2 regions of the Micromonospora fluostatini genome follow, and region 2 is predicted to be linked to the other one. Evidence: riboswitches for the same ligand, from Rfam matches in the RefSeq annotation. Region 2 holds a riboswitch; the other holds the start of a gene.

Region 1 (7,453 bases), 670 kb from region 2:
CCCGGCGGACGTCCTCGACGAACGCCTCCCGGTCACTGACCTGCCACTTCTCGCCCGCGTCCGGGAACGCCCGGCGGGCCGCCTCGCGTTGGCCGGCGTGCCCGGACAGCGACCGGGCGAAGGTCGCCTCGGCGATGCCGGTGATCGGGATGCCGAGGTCGAGCGCGCTCTGCACCGTCCACCGGCCGGTGCCTTTCTGCTCGGCCCGGTCCTGTACCACGTCGACGAAGGGCTTGCCGGTGTCGGCGTCGGTGTGCGCCAGCACGTCCGCGGTGATCTCGATGAGGAAGGACTCCAGCTCACCGGTGTTCCACTCGCGGAAGATCTCCGCGATCTCGGCGGGCGTCGCGTCCAGGCCGGCCCGCAGCAGGTCGTACGCCTCCGCGATGAGCTGCATGTCGGCGTACTCGATGCCGTTGTGCACCATCTTCACGAAGTGCCCGGCGCCGTCCGGCCCGACGTGGACGCAGCACGGGGTGCCCTCCACCTGGGCGGCGATCTTCTCGAAGATCGGGCCGAGCTTGGCGTACGACTCGGCGGAGCCGCCGGGCATGATGCTCGGGCCGAGCAGCGCGCCCTCCTCGCCACCGGAGACCCCGGTGCCGACGAAGTGCAGCCCGTGGGTGCGCAGCGCCTCCTCCCGGCGGCGGGTGTCGGCGAAGTGCGCGTTGCCGCAGTCGATGACGATGTCGCCCGCCTCCAGCAGGGGGATCAGCTCGTCGATGACCGCGTCGGTGGGCGCGCCGGCCTTGACCATGATGATGACCGCGCGTGGCCGCTCCAGTGCGGCCACGAAGTCGGCCAGGGACTCGGCGGGGACGAACGTGCCCTCGTCGCCGTGCTCGGCCACCAGCTTGCGGGTCCGCTCCGGGGACCGGTTGTGCACCGCCACCGTGAACCCGTTCCGGGCGAGGTTGCGGGCCAGGTTCCGGCCCATCACCGCCAGCCCGGTCACGCCGATCTGCGCCGTCGCCTGTTCAGTCATCCGTTCCGCCACCTTCCAGTCGGCCTGCTGATGCAGACGGTATCGCGGCCGGTCGCGGACCCGGCGGGGAGACCGAGACGGTGTCACCAGGTGGTCGCGCCGGCACCACCCGCAGGTGCGTCCGCGTGTCGCCACCTCCGGTCGCGGCGCACGGATCGGCCGGGCCCGGCGGGCCGTCGACGGTGGCCGGTAATTCGGGTGCGGGTCGGCGGGCGGGTCGGATACCGTCCGGTCATGCGCAACTGACGCCCCTGCCGAGCCCCGGGACCACCGCCGTCGCCGTGGTCCCCTGTGCCTGCGGGCGTCCGCATCCCGTCCACCGCCACGTGCGCTGTCGACGTCGGGCCGACCCCGGGGGCACCCCTTCTCCCCGCTCGCCCGACCGTGCCCGGCCGGCCCGGCCGGCCCGGACGGTCCCGTTCCCACGAGGAGCCACCAGATGCCTGCTGCCCGCAACCCGAAGAAGTCCCGTACCCCGTCGCCCGCACCGTCCCCGGTGGACGCGCCGCCGGCGACCCCGCCGGCCAGCCTGGTCCCGCCGGCCAGCCTGGTCCCGCCGGCTGGCCCGGTCCCGCCGGCTGGCCTGGTCCCGCCGGCGGGCGTGCCGGCCCGGCCCGCCGACCTGCCGGCCCGGCCCGCCGACCTGCCGGCCCGGCCCGCCGACCTGCCGGCCCGGCCCGCAGGGCTGGTGCCGTCGGCGTCGTCGGTCGAACCGGTGGTCCGGCCGGGCGGACCCGCCCCGTCGGCGACGCCGACGGCGGGACCGCGGCAGGACGGCCGGCGCGGGGCGATCTCCGGCCGTGGCCGCTCCGCCGGTCAGACCCGCCGGTACGCCTTCCGGCGGAGCTGAGCACCGCCGGGGAGGGTCAGCCGATCAGGGGGCGGAAGGTGCCGAGGGCGACGCTGACCGCCAGCGCGGCCCCGGCCAGCGCCGCCGCCCCGGCGACCAGCAGCCCGTCGGCGACGGTGAACCGTTGCCGGCGGGCGACGGTGCGCGGGGTGCCCGCGTCGAAGCCCCGGGCGTCCATCGCCACCGCCAGCCGGGTACCCCGGCGGATCGCGCCGACCAGCAGGGCGAACGCGGTCGAGGCGAACAGGCGCAGCCGGGCCACCGGGTTGCGCCCGGCGTCCACCCCGCGCGCCCGGCGGGCCATGCTGATCATCTGCCACTCCTCGGCGAGCAGCGGCACCAGCCGGAACGCGGCCAGCGCGCCGATGGCGAACCGGGCCGGCGCCCTCGCGTTCTGGATCAGCGCGTCGGCCAGGTCCGTCGGGTCGGTGGTGGCGAAGACGATCACCCCGGGCAGCGCCACCGCGAACATCCGCAGCACCAGCCCGAGCGCGGTCACCAGGACCCCCGAGGTGACCAGCACCGGACCCGCCGCGACCAGCGTCGTACCGGACCGGTCGGCGGCGAAGAGCACCAGCGTGACCAGGATGCCCACCGCGCCCACCAGCAGTGGTGCCGCCCGCCGGGCCAGCACCCGGTAGCGGACCCCGAACAGCGGGAGCAGCGCCAGTTCGACGGCGATGGCGATCGCCGGGGCCACCGGGTCCAGGGTGGCGATCAGCAGTACCGAGAAGACCAGCGCCGCCGCCAGCTTCGCCACCGGGTTGCGCCGGGCCAGCGGCGCGCCCGGCACGGCGACCGGCTCAACCTGGAGCATCGTCGCCCCCGACGGTCCGGTCGGCCGGGGCCGGGCCGGTGCCCCCGTCGGCCCGGGACAGGACGACGGTCCGGTCAGCGAGCGCGGCGACGAAGTCCGGGTCGTGGGTGACCGTGACGACGCCGTGCCCGGCGTCGCGCAGGTCGGCGAAGAGGTCCAGCAGCTCCAGCCAGGTCCGCCGGTCCTGCCCGAAGGTGGGCTCGTCGCAGATCAGCAGGCGGGGCGCGGTGGCCAGGGCGGTCGCCACGCTCAGCCGTCGCGCCTCGCCACCCGAGAGGGTGTACGGGTTGGCCCCGGCCAGCCGGGTCAGCCGCAGCCGCTCCAGCAGTTCGTCCACGGTGGCCCGGACCGCCTCCTCCGGTCGACCGGTACGGCGCGGGCCGAGGGCGAGTTCGTCGCGGACGGTGGCGGTGACGAACTGGTGCTCCGGGTCCTGGAACACCGACCCGATCCGGCGGGCCAGCGCCGGCGCCCGCCACCGGTGCGGGGGAGTACGGGCGTCCCGGCCGGCCAGGTCGGCCCCGGCGGTCACCCGGCCGGTGCCGGGGCGCAGCAGTCCACCGAGGAGCAGGGCCAGGGTGGACTTGCCGGCGCCGTTCGGCCCCCGCACGGCGAGCGCCTCCCCGGCCCGTACGGTCAGGTCGGTGGCGGCCAGCCGGGGCGGCAGGCCGAGCCGGTCGGCGGTGAGCAACGGGGCACCGGCCGGGGTGCGGGCGCGGCGCGACGGCACCGGCCGGCCCGGCACCCAGACCCCCTCGGCCGCCAGGGCGTCCCCGTGCGCGGCGAAGACGGTCTCCGGTGGCCCGTCCGCGCGCACCCCGCCGCCCGGTTCCAGCACCACCACCCGGTCGACCAGGGGCAGCGCCTCGGCGACCCGGTGCTCGACCAGGACCAGGGTGGTGTCCTCGTCGAGCGCGCCGGCGATCGCCGCGCGGACCAGGTCCGCCCCGGCCGGGTCGAGGTTCGCGGTCGGCTCGTCGAGCAGCAGCAGGCCGGGGCGCAGGGCGAGCGTCCCGGCCAGGGCGAGCCGCTGCTGCTCGCCGCCGGAGAGCGCGGCGGTGGGCCGGTCCCGGTGGTACGGGAAGCCGACCCGGCGCAGCGCCGCGTCGACCCGGGGCCAGATCTCGTCCGCCGGCACCCCCCGGTTCTCCAGGCCGAACGCGACGTCGTCGCCGCTGCGGGCCATCACGAGCTGGGTCTGCGGATCCTGGAAGACGATGCCGACCCGTTCCCGGTCCTTGCGCGGGTCGACCCCGTCGACCTCGACGCTGCCCTCCTGCTCACCGGAGTCCTCGGGCAACAGCCCGGCCAGCGCCGCCAGCAGGGTGCTCTTACCGGCCCCCGACGGCCCGAGCAGCAGCACCCGCTCGCCGCGCTCGACACGCAGGTCCACCCCGCGCACGGCCCACCGCCTCCGCCCCGCGTGCCGCCACCCGAACCCCCGCACCCACACCCCGCTCACGCCCCGCCCCCTCCCTGCCCCGTCGCCCCGCCCCCTTCCGGCCCGTCGCCCCGCCCCCTTCCGGCCCGTCGCCCCGCCCCTCCCCGGCCCGTCGATCATGGAGTTGACCGGCCGGCACGTCGTGTCGCGGGACGTCAACTCCATGATCGACACAGTGGGCGGCCGGGTCAGACCGGGGTGCGGTCGCGGGCGGCGGGGAAACGGTCGAGGACGCCGGTGCCGGCGAGGGCCCGGGTCAGGTAGTGCCCGCCGACCCCCGCGATCAGGGTCGCGCTCACCACGGTCAGCGCCGCGTAGGGCAGGCGGTAGGTGACGAGGTCGTACTCGGCGTTCCAGACGACGAAGTCGAACAGGGCGGCGCCGAGGCCGGTGAGCGCGCCGGCGAGCGCCGCGACCGGCAGCCGGAACGAGCGGTACCGGAAGGCGGCGAAGGCCAGTTCGGCGCCGAGCCCCTGGATCAGGCCCTGGACGATGGTGATCCCGCCCCACTCCGAGCCGAGCAGCGCCGAGATGGTGGCGGCCACCGCCTCGCAGAAGAGGGCGGCGCCGGGCTTGCGGATCACCAGCCCGCCGAGGACGGCCGGCACCAGCCAGACGCCGTACATGATGGCCTGGGTCGCCGGGGCGGCGGCGAAGGCCGGGTCGGCGGCCCGCCAGACCAGGCCCCAGGCCCAGAAGATCACGCCGAAGGAGACGGCGATCACGGCGGCGACCACGATGTCGATCGTCCGCCAGCGGTGCGTGTCGGTGCGGTTCACGTGATTGCTCCCAGTCCGGACTGCGAACCAGGAGAAGACGCACGCCGCGTCCGGTTGGCCGGACGACGGCGCGGCTGGAGGTCGACCGAACTCCCTGCGCTGGCATTACCCAGATCAGGTTCGAGGGTCTGCGGGCCCCGGCCCGCACTCTCAGCGCTGTGCGCTCCCCTGTCGGAGGTGAAGTTGTCTCATCGACGCTAACACCTCGGAAGATCGCCGGGCAAAGTGATCTTTTCGCTGCTCACCGCAGCGGGCGGAGTCGCCCAGGCGCGCTCCTGCCGGTGTCGCGGCGCGCTTGTCCCGATGGCTCGACGGGCTTCTCCCGGCGTCGCGACCCGCTACTTCAGGTGTCCCGACGCGGTGCGATGCGCCGATCCGGCGGCTTTTCCACAGGCCGCGTGGCACGCATCGACGCGGTCCCGTCGCGGGCAGTACTCTCAGGCGGCCGTCAGGGCCCCGGCGGCGGGGCGGGACGGCGTGACGATCGACGAGGCGGGCGGGTGTCACGGGTGGACGGCGGATCTGTCGAGGGCGGCGAGCGGGCCGCGACCGGGCAACCCGGTCGACTGGCCGCGCCGGCCCCGCCACCGGGCGCTCCCGACTCCCCACCAGATGCTTCCACCCCGCGCCCGGGCGCTTCCGACCCGTCGTCGCCGGGTGGGCCCACCGCGCCGCCGACGGGCGGGCCGGTGGGGGGCGGGAGGCCGGACGGGGGCCGCCGGCTGCTCGGCGACCGGATCGGGTCGGTGGAGGTGCTCGCCGCCCTGCTGGTCCTGCTGGTGATCTTCCGCGAGCCGGTGGCGGGGCTGCTCTCCACGCCCCGGTTGCAGACCTGGACCACCGTCTTCGTCTCGATCATGGTGCAGGCCGTGCCGTTCCTGGTCTTCGGGGTGCTGCTCTCGGCGGTGATCGCGGTCTACGTGCCCCGCTCGTTCTGGGCCCGGGCGCTGCCCCGGCGACCGGCGCTGGCCGTGCCGGTGGCCAGCGCGGCGGGGGTGGTGCTGCCCGGCTGCGAGTGCGGCGCGGTGCCGATCGCCGGGTCGCTGATGCGCCGGGGCGTCACCCCGGCCGCCGCGCTGGCCTTCCTGCTCGCCGCCCCGGCGATCAACCCGATCGTGCTGACCGCCACGGCGGTCGCCTTCCCCGGCAACCCGGAGATGGTCCTCGCCCGGGGCCTGGCCAGCCTGGTCGTGGCGATGATCATGGGATGGCTCTGGCTGCGGCTGGGCCGGACCGACTGGATCCGGCTCCCGCACCGCCCCGACCTGGACGGGCTCTCCCGCGGGGCGGCGTTCTGGTCGGCGGTCCGGCACGACGTGGTGCACGCCGGTGGCTTCCTGGTCCTCGGCGCGATGGCGGCGGCCAGCATCAACGTCCTGGTGCCGGAGCGCTGGTTGCAGACCCTCGCCGACAACCCGGTGCTCTCCGTGCTCGTCCTGGCCCTGCTCGCCGTGCTGCTCTCGCTCTGCTCCGAGGCGGACGCCTTCGTGGCGGCGTCGCTGTCCCAGTTCTCCCTCACGTCCCGGCTGGTCTTCCTGGTGGTGGGTCCGATGGTCGACCTCAAGCTCGTCGCGATGCAGTCCGGGGTCTTCGGCCGCCGGTTCGCGTACCGTTTCGCGCCGGCGACCTTCGTGGTCGCGGTGACGGTGGCGGTGGCCGTCGGGGCGGTGCTGCTGTGAACCGGCAGGCACAGGCGGTCGTCCTGCTCCTGCTCGGCGGGGCCGTGGTCCGGGCCAGCGTCACCGACCTCTACCTGCGGTACGTCAAGGAGGGGCTGCGCCCGTTCCTCGTCGCCGCCGGGATCGCGCTGATCGCCGCCGCGGTGATGACCCTCTGGTACGAGTTGCGCCCGCTCCTGCCCGGCCGGGGCGGCACGCCGAGCGGCCAGGGCGACCACGCCGAGCCCGGCGAGCCCGGCGACCACGGCGGGCACGGCCACCACGAGCCCCGGGTCGGGTGGCTGCTCCTGCTGCCGGTGCTCGGGCTGCTGCTGGTCGCCCCGCCCGCGCTCGGTTCGTACGCGGTCAGCCAGGCCGGCACCACGATCCCCGGTGACGGGTTGCCCGACTATCCCGCCCTGCCCGACGAGGATCCGGCGCGGATCACCGTGCTGGACTACGCCTCCCGGGCGCTGTTCGACGCGGGGGCGTCGCTCGGGGACCGCCGGGTCCACCTCACCGGCTTCATCGCCACCGGCCCGGACAAAAGGCCGATCCTGGCCCGGATGGTGCTCTCCTGCTGCGCCGCCGACGGGCGTCCGGTCAAGCTCGGCCTGACCGGTCAGGCGCCGGTCGGGCTGCCCGACGACACCTGGGTGGAGGTGGTCGGCCGCTACAGCGACCGGGTCGGCCGTGACCCGGTCAACGACGCGGAGATCCCCTACCTGGACGTGGAGACCTGGCGGGAGGTGCCCGCCCCGAAACGCCCGTACGAGTAGGACGCCCCGGAGTGGGTAGGCTCCCGATCATGCGGATCGACGCGCGCGGGCTCACCTTCGAGGTACGTTCCGGCGGGCCGGCGACGGGTGAGCCGGTGCTCCTGCTGCACGGCTTCCCTCAGCACGGCGGCGAGTTCGACGACG
Region 2 (7,453 bases):
CTCCCTGTCGATCACGCGGGACGCGCCGACGGGACCGGCCGCTCCGGCGACCAGCCGAAGTGGTCCAGCGGGCCGGCCCCCGCGCCCAGCTTCCAGTCCCGCCCGCCGGTCAGCGCGCGGGCGACGTACTCCTTGGCGGTGTCGACCGCCAGCGGCACCGGGTCGCCGAGGGCCAGTCGGACCGCGACCGCCGCCGAGAACGAGCAGCCGGTGCCGTGGTTGTTGCGGGTCGCCACCCGGGGCCCGCGCAGCAGGGTGGTCCGGCCGCCGCCGGCCAGCACGTCGACCGACTCGCCGTCCGCGTCGACGTCGCCGCCGGTCACCACCACGTGCGCCGGCCCGGCGGCGGCGAGCGTCTCGGCCGCCGCGACCATCTCCTCGACCGTGGTCACCGGCGCTCCGGTGAGGGCGGCGGCCTCCGCGCAGTTCGGCGTCGCCACCTCGGCGTACGGCAGCAGCCGCTCGACCGCGGCCACCACGCCCAGCGCGTGCCCGCTGGTCGCCACCAGCACCGGGTCGACCACCAGGTGCGGCAGTCGCCCCGCCTTCGCCACCTCGGCGATCGCGTCGGCGACGGCGGGGGTACCGAGCACCCCGGTCTTCACCGCCCGCACGGCGAAGTCGGCCAGCACCGCCTCGAGCTGCTCGGTGACGGTACGCGGGGGCAGCGCCAGGACCGCGTCGACGCCCCGGGTGTTCTGCGCGGTGACCGCGGTCAGCACGCTGGTCCCGTACGCCCCGAGGGCGCCGAAGACCTTGAGGTCGGCCTGGATGCCGGCACCGCCGCCGGAGTCCGAGCCGGCGATGGTGAGCACGGTCGTGGGGGTCACTGTTCTCCTCCGCTCGGGGCCGCCTGGTGCGGCTCCGGTCCGCCCGGGACCGCCTGGTGCGGCTCTCGTTCGCCCGGTGTCGTCCGGTGCGTCGTCGGGGGCGCCGGCCGGACCTCCCCGTGACAGGTCCGGCCGGCCGTTCCGGCGGCGGTGAGCGCGGCGGCGGTGAGCGCGGCGGCCACCTCGCCCGGGTCACCGGCGCGCATCACCGCGCCCAGCACCGCCACCCCCACCGCGCCCGCCCCGACGCAGGCCGTCACCTGCTCGGGTGTGGTCACCCCACCGAGCGCCAGGGCCGGTACCGGGCTGCGCCCGACCAGCGCGGCCAGGCCCGCCGGGTGCAGGGGTGGGCCGTGGCCGGGTTTGCTGCGGGTGGGCCAGACCGGCGACAGGGTCACGTAGTCCTCCGTGGTGAGCCGCCCCAGCTCGGCCGCGTCGTGACAGGACCGCCCGACGAGCCGCACGGCCGGCGGCGGGTACGGGCCGGCGGCGGGCAGGTGCACGGCGTCACCGCCGAGCGGGTCGGGACCGGCCACGACGAGCGTGCCGCCAACGTCGGCGAGGATCGCGCGCAGGTCGGCGGCGAGGGCGGCCCGCTCGGCGTCGGGCAGGTCCCGCTCCCGCAGCACCACCCAGCGGACGCCGCCGGCCACCGCCCGCGCCACCACCCGGTCCAGCGCCTCCCGGGCCATCCGCCGGTCGGTGAGCACCACCACGCCGGACGGTGCCACGGTAATCACAGGTCCGGCCTGCCCTCGTCCGGGGTGGAGGCGAGGGCGTGGAACCGGCGGGCGATCCGGCCCGCGCCGTACGCCAGCCGCCCGGCCTCGACCGCGTACCGCATCGCGGTGGCCATCGCCACCGGGTCGACGGCCCGGGTGACCGCGCTGGCCAGCAGCACCGCGTCGCAGCCGAGTTCCATGGCCAGCGCCGCGTCCGAGGCGGTGCCGATGCCGGCGTCGAGGATCACCGGCACCTCGACGCTCTGCCGGATCAGCCGGATGTGGTGCGGGTTGCCGACGCCCAGCCCGGAGCCGATCGGGGCGCCGGCCGGCATCACCGCCGCGCAGCCCACGTCGGCCAGCCGCCGGGCCAGCACCGGATCGTCGCTGGTGTACGGCAGCACGGTGAACCCGTCCGCGACCAGTTCCTCGGCGGCGCGGAGCAGTTCCACCCCGTCGGGCAGCAGCGTCCGCTCGTCGCCGATCACCTCCAGCTTGACCCAGTCGGTGTCGAAGGCGTCCCGGGCCAGGTGGGCCACCTTGACCGCCTCGGCGGCGGTGTAGCAGCCGGCGGTGTTCGGCAGCAGCCGGACGCCGCACCGGTCCAGCAGGTCCAGCAGGCCGCCGGAGGTCCCCGGCGCGGTGTCCACCCGGCGCAGCGCCAGGGTGACCAGCCCGGTGCCGGAGGCCCGGACGGCCTGCTCCAGCACGTGCAGGTTGGCCGCCCCACCGGTGCCGAGGATCAGCCGGGAGCCGAACGTCTCCCCGCCCACGGTGAAGCCATCGTCGGGGCTCGTGGTGGTCATCCCGGTCACCCGCCCTGCGCCGCGCTGAGCACCTCGACCCGGTCCCCCGGCCGCAACGCGGTGGCCGGCCAGCCGGTCCGGGGCACCACCTCGCCGTTGACCGCGACGGCCACGCCGCGCTGCTGTGGGGTGACCTCCCGGACCAGGTCGGCCACGCTCGCCCCGGCGGCGACCGTCCGTTCGACACCGTTCACCGTCACGTCCACCCGTCCTCCTCGATCGACTGCTTGCTGCGACCCGTGCTTCCCGGCCGGGCCGCGCCGCAGGTGAAGCGGTCGGCGCCGAAGGGGGCCAGGAGCGGATCGGGGGTGCCGGTCACCACCAGGTCGGCGATCAGGTCGGCGGTGACCGGGGCCAGCACGATGCCGTGCCGGTGGTGTCCGGTGGCGACGATGACGCCGGGGCGGCCGGGCAGCGGACCGAGGACCGGGGCGTTGTCCGGCGTACCCGGGCGCAGCCCGGCGACCGCCTCGACCAGGTCGTACTCGGCCAGGTCGGGGACCAGGTCGACGGCGGCGCGCAGCAACCGCAGCACGGCACCGGCGGAGACGGCGGTGTCCGAGCGCTCCTCGACGGTCGCGCCGACCACCACCTCCCCGTCGGCGCGGGGCACCAGGTAGACCGGCTCGCCGTCGGCGTACCCCCGGATGACGTGGCGGAAGCCCGGCGGACCGCCGTCGGGCGCGCGGAGCCGGAGGATCTGCCCCTTCACCGGCCGCACCGGCAGCCCGGTGAGGGCGGCGGCGCCGCAGCCGGCCGCCACGACGGTGACCGGCGCGACCACCTCGGACAGGTCGGTGACCGGGGTGCCGACCAGCCGCGCCCCGGCCCGCTCGGCCGCCGTGCGCAGCGCCGTGACCAGCCGGCGCGGGTCGACCTGGTGGTCGGTGGCGGCGAACGCGCCGCCGCGCAGCCGCAGGGTGAGCGCCGGTTCGCGGTCGCGCACCTGCGACGGGCGCAGCGGCGTGATCGGCAACCCCAGACCCTGCTGGTACGTCCAGAGTCGACGCGCCTCGGCCAGGTCGTCGCCGGTCAGCCCGACGACCAGGGTGCCGTCGGTGCGGTACCCGATCGGCGTGCCGGCGGCCTCGGTCAGCTCGGCGGCGAACCCCGGCCAGCGGGCCGCCGAGTCGGCGAGCAGCCCGGTCAGCTCGTCCTCGCCGAAGTGCGCCTCGACGACCGGGGAGAGCATCCCGGCGGCGACGCCCGACGCACCCGACCCGGGAGCCGGATCGTGCACGACGACCCGCAGCCCCCGCCGCGCGCACCGCCAGGCGATCGCCAGCCCGATCACCCCGCCCCCCACCACCGCCACCTCCGGTGTAAGGAAGGGCCCCCTGTTAACGCTTTCGGTAGTAGAGGGGCCCCCTGCTAACACGTCAGCTCCCGGAGCAGCTCAGCGGTGGCCCGCGCCGGATCGGCGGCGGTGGAGAGCGCGCCGACCACCGCCACCCCGTACGCCCCGGCGGCGCGCAGCGCCGGCACGGTCGCCGCGGTCACCCCGCCGATGGCGATCACCGGTACGTCGACCGCGTCGGCGACCGCGCGGATCCCGGCCGGGCCGATCGGGTCGGGCAGGCCGTCCTTGGTCGAGGTGTGGTGGCACGGGCCGACGCCCAGGTACCCGGCCCCGGCGTCGACGGCGGCACGGGCGGTCACCGGCTCCCGGGCGGTGGCGCCGAGCACCGCGTCCGGGCCGAGCACCCGACGGGCGGCGTCGACGGGCAGGTCGTCCGCGCCGACGTGCCCGCCGTCGGCGCCCACCGCGAGCGCCACGTGCAGCCGGTCGTTGACCAGGCAGGTGGCCCGGTACGGGGCGCAGAGCGCGACGACCCGGCCGGCCAGGTCGTACGCCTCGCGGTCGGTGGCGGCGTCCTCGACCCGTACCTGGACGACCAGGTCGGGGCCGGCGACGCCGAGCGCGGCCCGGACCACGGCGAGCGGATCCCGCCCGGGTCGGGTGTCGGTGACCAGATGCAGTCGTCCCAGGGACGGCACGGCAACTCTCCTCCCTGCGCCGGCATTACCCGGATCAGGTTCGACGGTCGGGGGCTCCTAGCCCCCCTCTCAGCCCGGTGCACCGGGCTCCCGTGGGTTGGTTGCGTGCCACCGTACGACGAATCCCCGGATCCGCCAAGCCCCGCCCGGCCCCCGCCCCACCCCGTCCATCCACCGCGATCACGCAGTTCAGGCCCGCGTGACGCGGCATGTGCGGCATTTGCCGGGGCGGCAACCGCATGATCGCCGAAAGAGACGACGGCGGCGACAGGCGGGGACGGGGCGGGTGGGGGTTCCGGTTTGGGGGGCTCGCACCTATTGCGGGGTGGCGTTACGGAACCGTTACCGCTCCGCATCTTGCCGGACACTCACATATTGGCACTAATTTGTTTATTGGTTCGACAGAATGCTGCCGGGGGATCGGCGTCTCCTCGTCAGCGTGTGTCCGAGTCGATATCGGGGCGGTCTTCGGCGAGCCGCCCCTGTACGCCGTCGTCCAGTACGGACAGAGGAGACCTCGTGTCCCTATCCCGCCGCATCAGACCGCCGCGCGGCGCCCTTCCCGCGGCCCTGATCACCCTCACCCTCACCACCACCATGATCGGCGCGCCCGCCCAGGCCGCCCCCACCACCGCGCCCACGGCCGCGCTCGCCCAGGCGGCCCCGGCCGCGCTGGCCCAGCCGGCACCGAAGCCCGCACCGGCGCCGGCCGCGCGGACCGCCGCCGCCGAGCCGTACTCGATCCTGGTCTTCTCGAAGACCGCCGGGTTCCGGCACGGCTCCATCCCGGCCGGTATCGCGGCCATCCAGCAACTCGGTGCGGCGAACGGGTTCACCGTCGACACCACCGAGGACGGAGCCGCGTTCACCGACGCGAACCTGGCGAAGTACAAGGCCGTCGTCTGGCTCTCCACCACCGGGGACGTCCTCGACGGCGGGCAGCAGGCCGCGTTCGAGCGCTACATCCAGGGCGGTGGCGGGTACGCCGGCGTGCACGCCGCCTCCGACACCGAGTACAGCTGGGAGTGGTACGGCAAGCTGGTCGGCGCCTACTTCGCCAACCACCCGGCCAACCAGACGGCCACCGTCAAGGTCGAGGACCACGCCCACGACTCCACCGAGCACCTGCCGGAGCGCTGGGAACGCTACGACGAGTGGTACAACTTCCGCTCGAACCCGCGCTCGCAGGTGCACGTCCTGGCCAGCCTGAACGAGACGAGCTACAACCCGGGCGCCGGGGCGATGGGCCACGACCACCCGATCGCCTGGTGCCAGGAGTACGACGGCGGCCGGGCCTGGTACACCGGTGGTGGCCACACCAACGAGTCGTTCGCCGAGCCGGAGTTCCTGGAGCACCTGCTCGGGGGCATCCAGACCGCCGCCGGGGTGGTCGACTCCGACTGCGCCGCCTCCCAGACGTCGAGCTTCGAGAAGGTCACGCTGGACAGCAACACCAGCAACCCGATGGAGCTGGACGTCGCCCCCGACGGGCGGGTCTTCTACATCGAGCGGGACGGCCGGGTGCAGATCGTCAAGCCCGACACCGGCAACACCGTCACCGCGATCGACCTGGACGTCTTCACCGGTAACGAGGACGGCCTGATCGGCATCCGGCTGGACCCGGACTTCGCCACCAACAACTGGGTGTACCTCTACTACGCGCCCAACGGCGGCGGCCCCCGCAACTACCTGTCGCGGTTCACCGTCAGCGGAGACAGCATCGCCCTGGCCAGCGAGAAGGTCGTGCTGGAGGTCACCACCCAGCGCAACACCTGCTGCCACGCGGGCGGCACGATGGCGTTCGACTCGGCCGGCAACCTGTACCTGGCCACCGGGGACAACACCAACCCCTTCGAGTCCAGCGCCTTCACGCCGATCGACGAGCGGCCGGGACGCCAGGACTACGACGCCCAGCGGACCTCCGGCAACACCAACGACCTGCGCGGCAAGGTGCTCCGAATCCACCCCGAGGACGACGGGACGTACACCATCCCGGAGGGGAACCTCTTCCCGCCGGGCACCGAGAAGACCCGCCCCGAGATCTACGGGATGGGCTTCCGTAACCCGTTCCGGATGGGCATCGACCCGGCCACGGACACGCTCTACGTGGCCGACTACGGGCCGGACGCCGGCTCGGCCAACCCGAACCGGGGCCCCGAGGGCCTGGTGGAGTGGAACATCGTCGACCGGCCCGGCAACTACGGCTGGCCGTACTGCACCGGGACCAACCAGGCCTACAACGACTACCAGTTCCCGTCCGGGCCGAGCGGGGCGAAGTTCGACTGCGCCGCCCCGGTGAACAACTCGCCCAACAACACCGGCCTGACCACCCTGCCGGCGGCCATCCCGGCCACCGTCGACTACGGCTACGGCGGCAACCCCCGCTTCCCCGAGATCGGCGGCGGCGGCGCGCCCATGGGCGGCCCGGTCTACCGGTACGACGCCGACAGCACCTCGGACCGCAAGTGGCCGAAGTACTACGACGGCAAGGCCATCTTCGGCGAGTGGAACCAGTCGAAGATGTACACCATGCAGGTCACCAAGGACGGCAAGTCCCTGGTCGACATCAACCAACTGCTCACCGGGATGTCCTTCGTCCGGCCGATGGACTTCGAGTTCGGCCCGGACGGTGCGCTGTACCTGATCGAGTGGGGCAGCGGCTTCGGCGGCAACAACGACAACTCCGGGGTCTACCGGATCGACTACGTCGCCGGTGACCGGGCCCCGATCGCCCAGGCCAGCGCCGACCCGACCTCCGGCGCGGCGCCGCTGACGGTCACCTTCTCCAGCGAGGGCTCCCGGGACCCCGACGGCGGCGCGCTGACCTACGCTTGGACCTTCGGCGACGGGAACTCCTCCACCGAGGCCAACCCCACCCACACGTACGCCGAGGCGGGCAACTACAACGCCCAGCTCACCGTGACCAACGTCAAGGGCCGTACCGCCGTGGCGAACGTCCCGGTCACCGTCGGCAACACCGCGCCGACCGTCACCATCGAGTTCCCGCCGGACGGCGGCTTCTTCGAATGGGGTGACCAGGTCAAGTACACCATCAAGGTGACCGACCCGGAGGACGGCGAGATCGACTGCACCAAGG

What was found. Region 2 has a riboswitch for thiamine pyrophosphate ahead of thiE (thiamine phosphate synthase). Riboswitches for the same ligand answer to the same signal wherever they lie in the genome.
Region 1: another riboswitch for thiamine pyrophosphate. It lies ahead of ACQUFX_RS00370 (ECF transporter S component); the one in region 2 lies ahead of thiE (thiamine phosphate synthase).

What each region holds. Positions count from the first base shown of each region.
Region 1 is NZ_CP191251.1:76,944-84,396, forward strand. It holds gene gndA (NADP-dependent phosphogluconate dehydrogenase) at 1-985, opposite strand, end outside; gene ACQUFX_RS00355 (hypothetical protein) at 1,425-1,835, shown strand; gene ACQUFX_RS00360 (energy-coupling factor transporter transmembrane component T family protein) at 1,852-2,652, opposite strand; gene ACQUFX_RS00365 (ABC transporter ATP-binding protein) at 2,639-4,114, opposite strand; gene ACQUFX_RS00370 (ECF transporter S component) at 4,282-4,872, opposite strand; TPP riboswitch at 4,946-5,052, opposite strand; gene ACQUFX_RS00375 (permease) at 5,562-6,551, shown strand; gene ACQUFX_RS00380 (TIGR03943 family putative permease subunit) at 6,548-7,309, shown strand; gene ACQUFX_RS00385 (alpha/beta fold hydrolase) at 7,339-7,453, shown strand, end outside.
Region 2 is NZ_CP191251.1:6,736,424-6,743,876, reverse strand. It holds gene thiD (bifunctional hydroxymethylpyrimidine kinase/phosphomethylpyrimidine kinase) at 12-830, opposite strand; partial or broken gene ACQUFX_RS30200 (thiamine phosphate synthase) at 968-1,522, opposite strand; gene ACQUFX_RS30195 (thiazole synthase) at 1,567-2,358, opposite strand; gene thiS (sulfur carrier protein ThiS) at 2,364-2,564, opposite strand; gene thiO (glycine oxidase ThiO) at 2,555-3,736, opposite strand; gene thiE (thiamine phosphate synthase) at 3,730-4,356, opposite strand; TPP riboswitch at 4,351-4,460, opposite strand; gene ACQUFX_RS30175 (ThuA domain-containing protein) at 4,876-7,453, shown strand, end outside.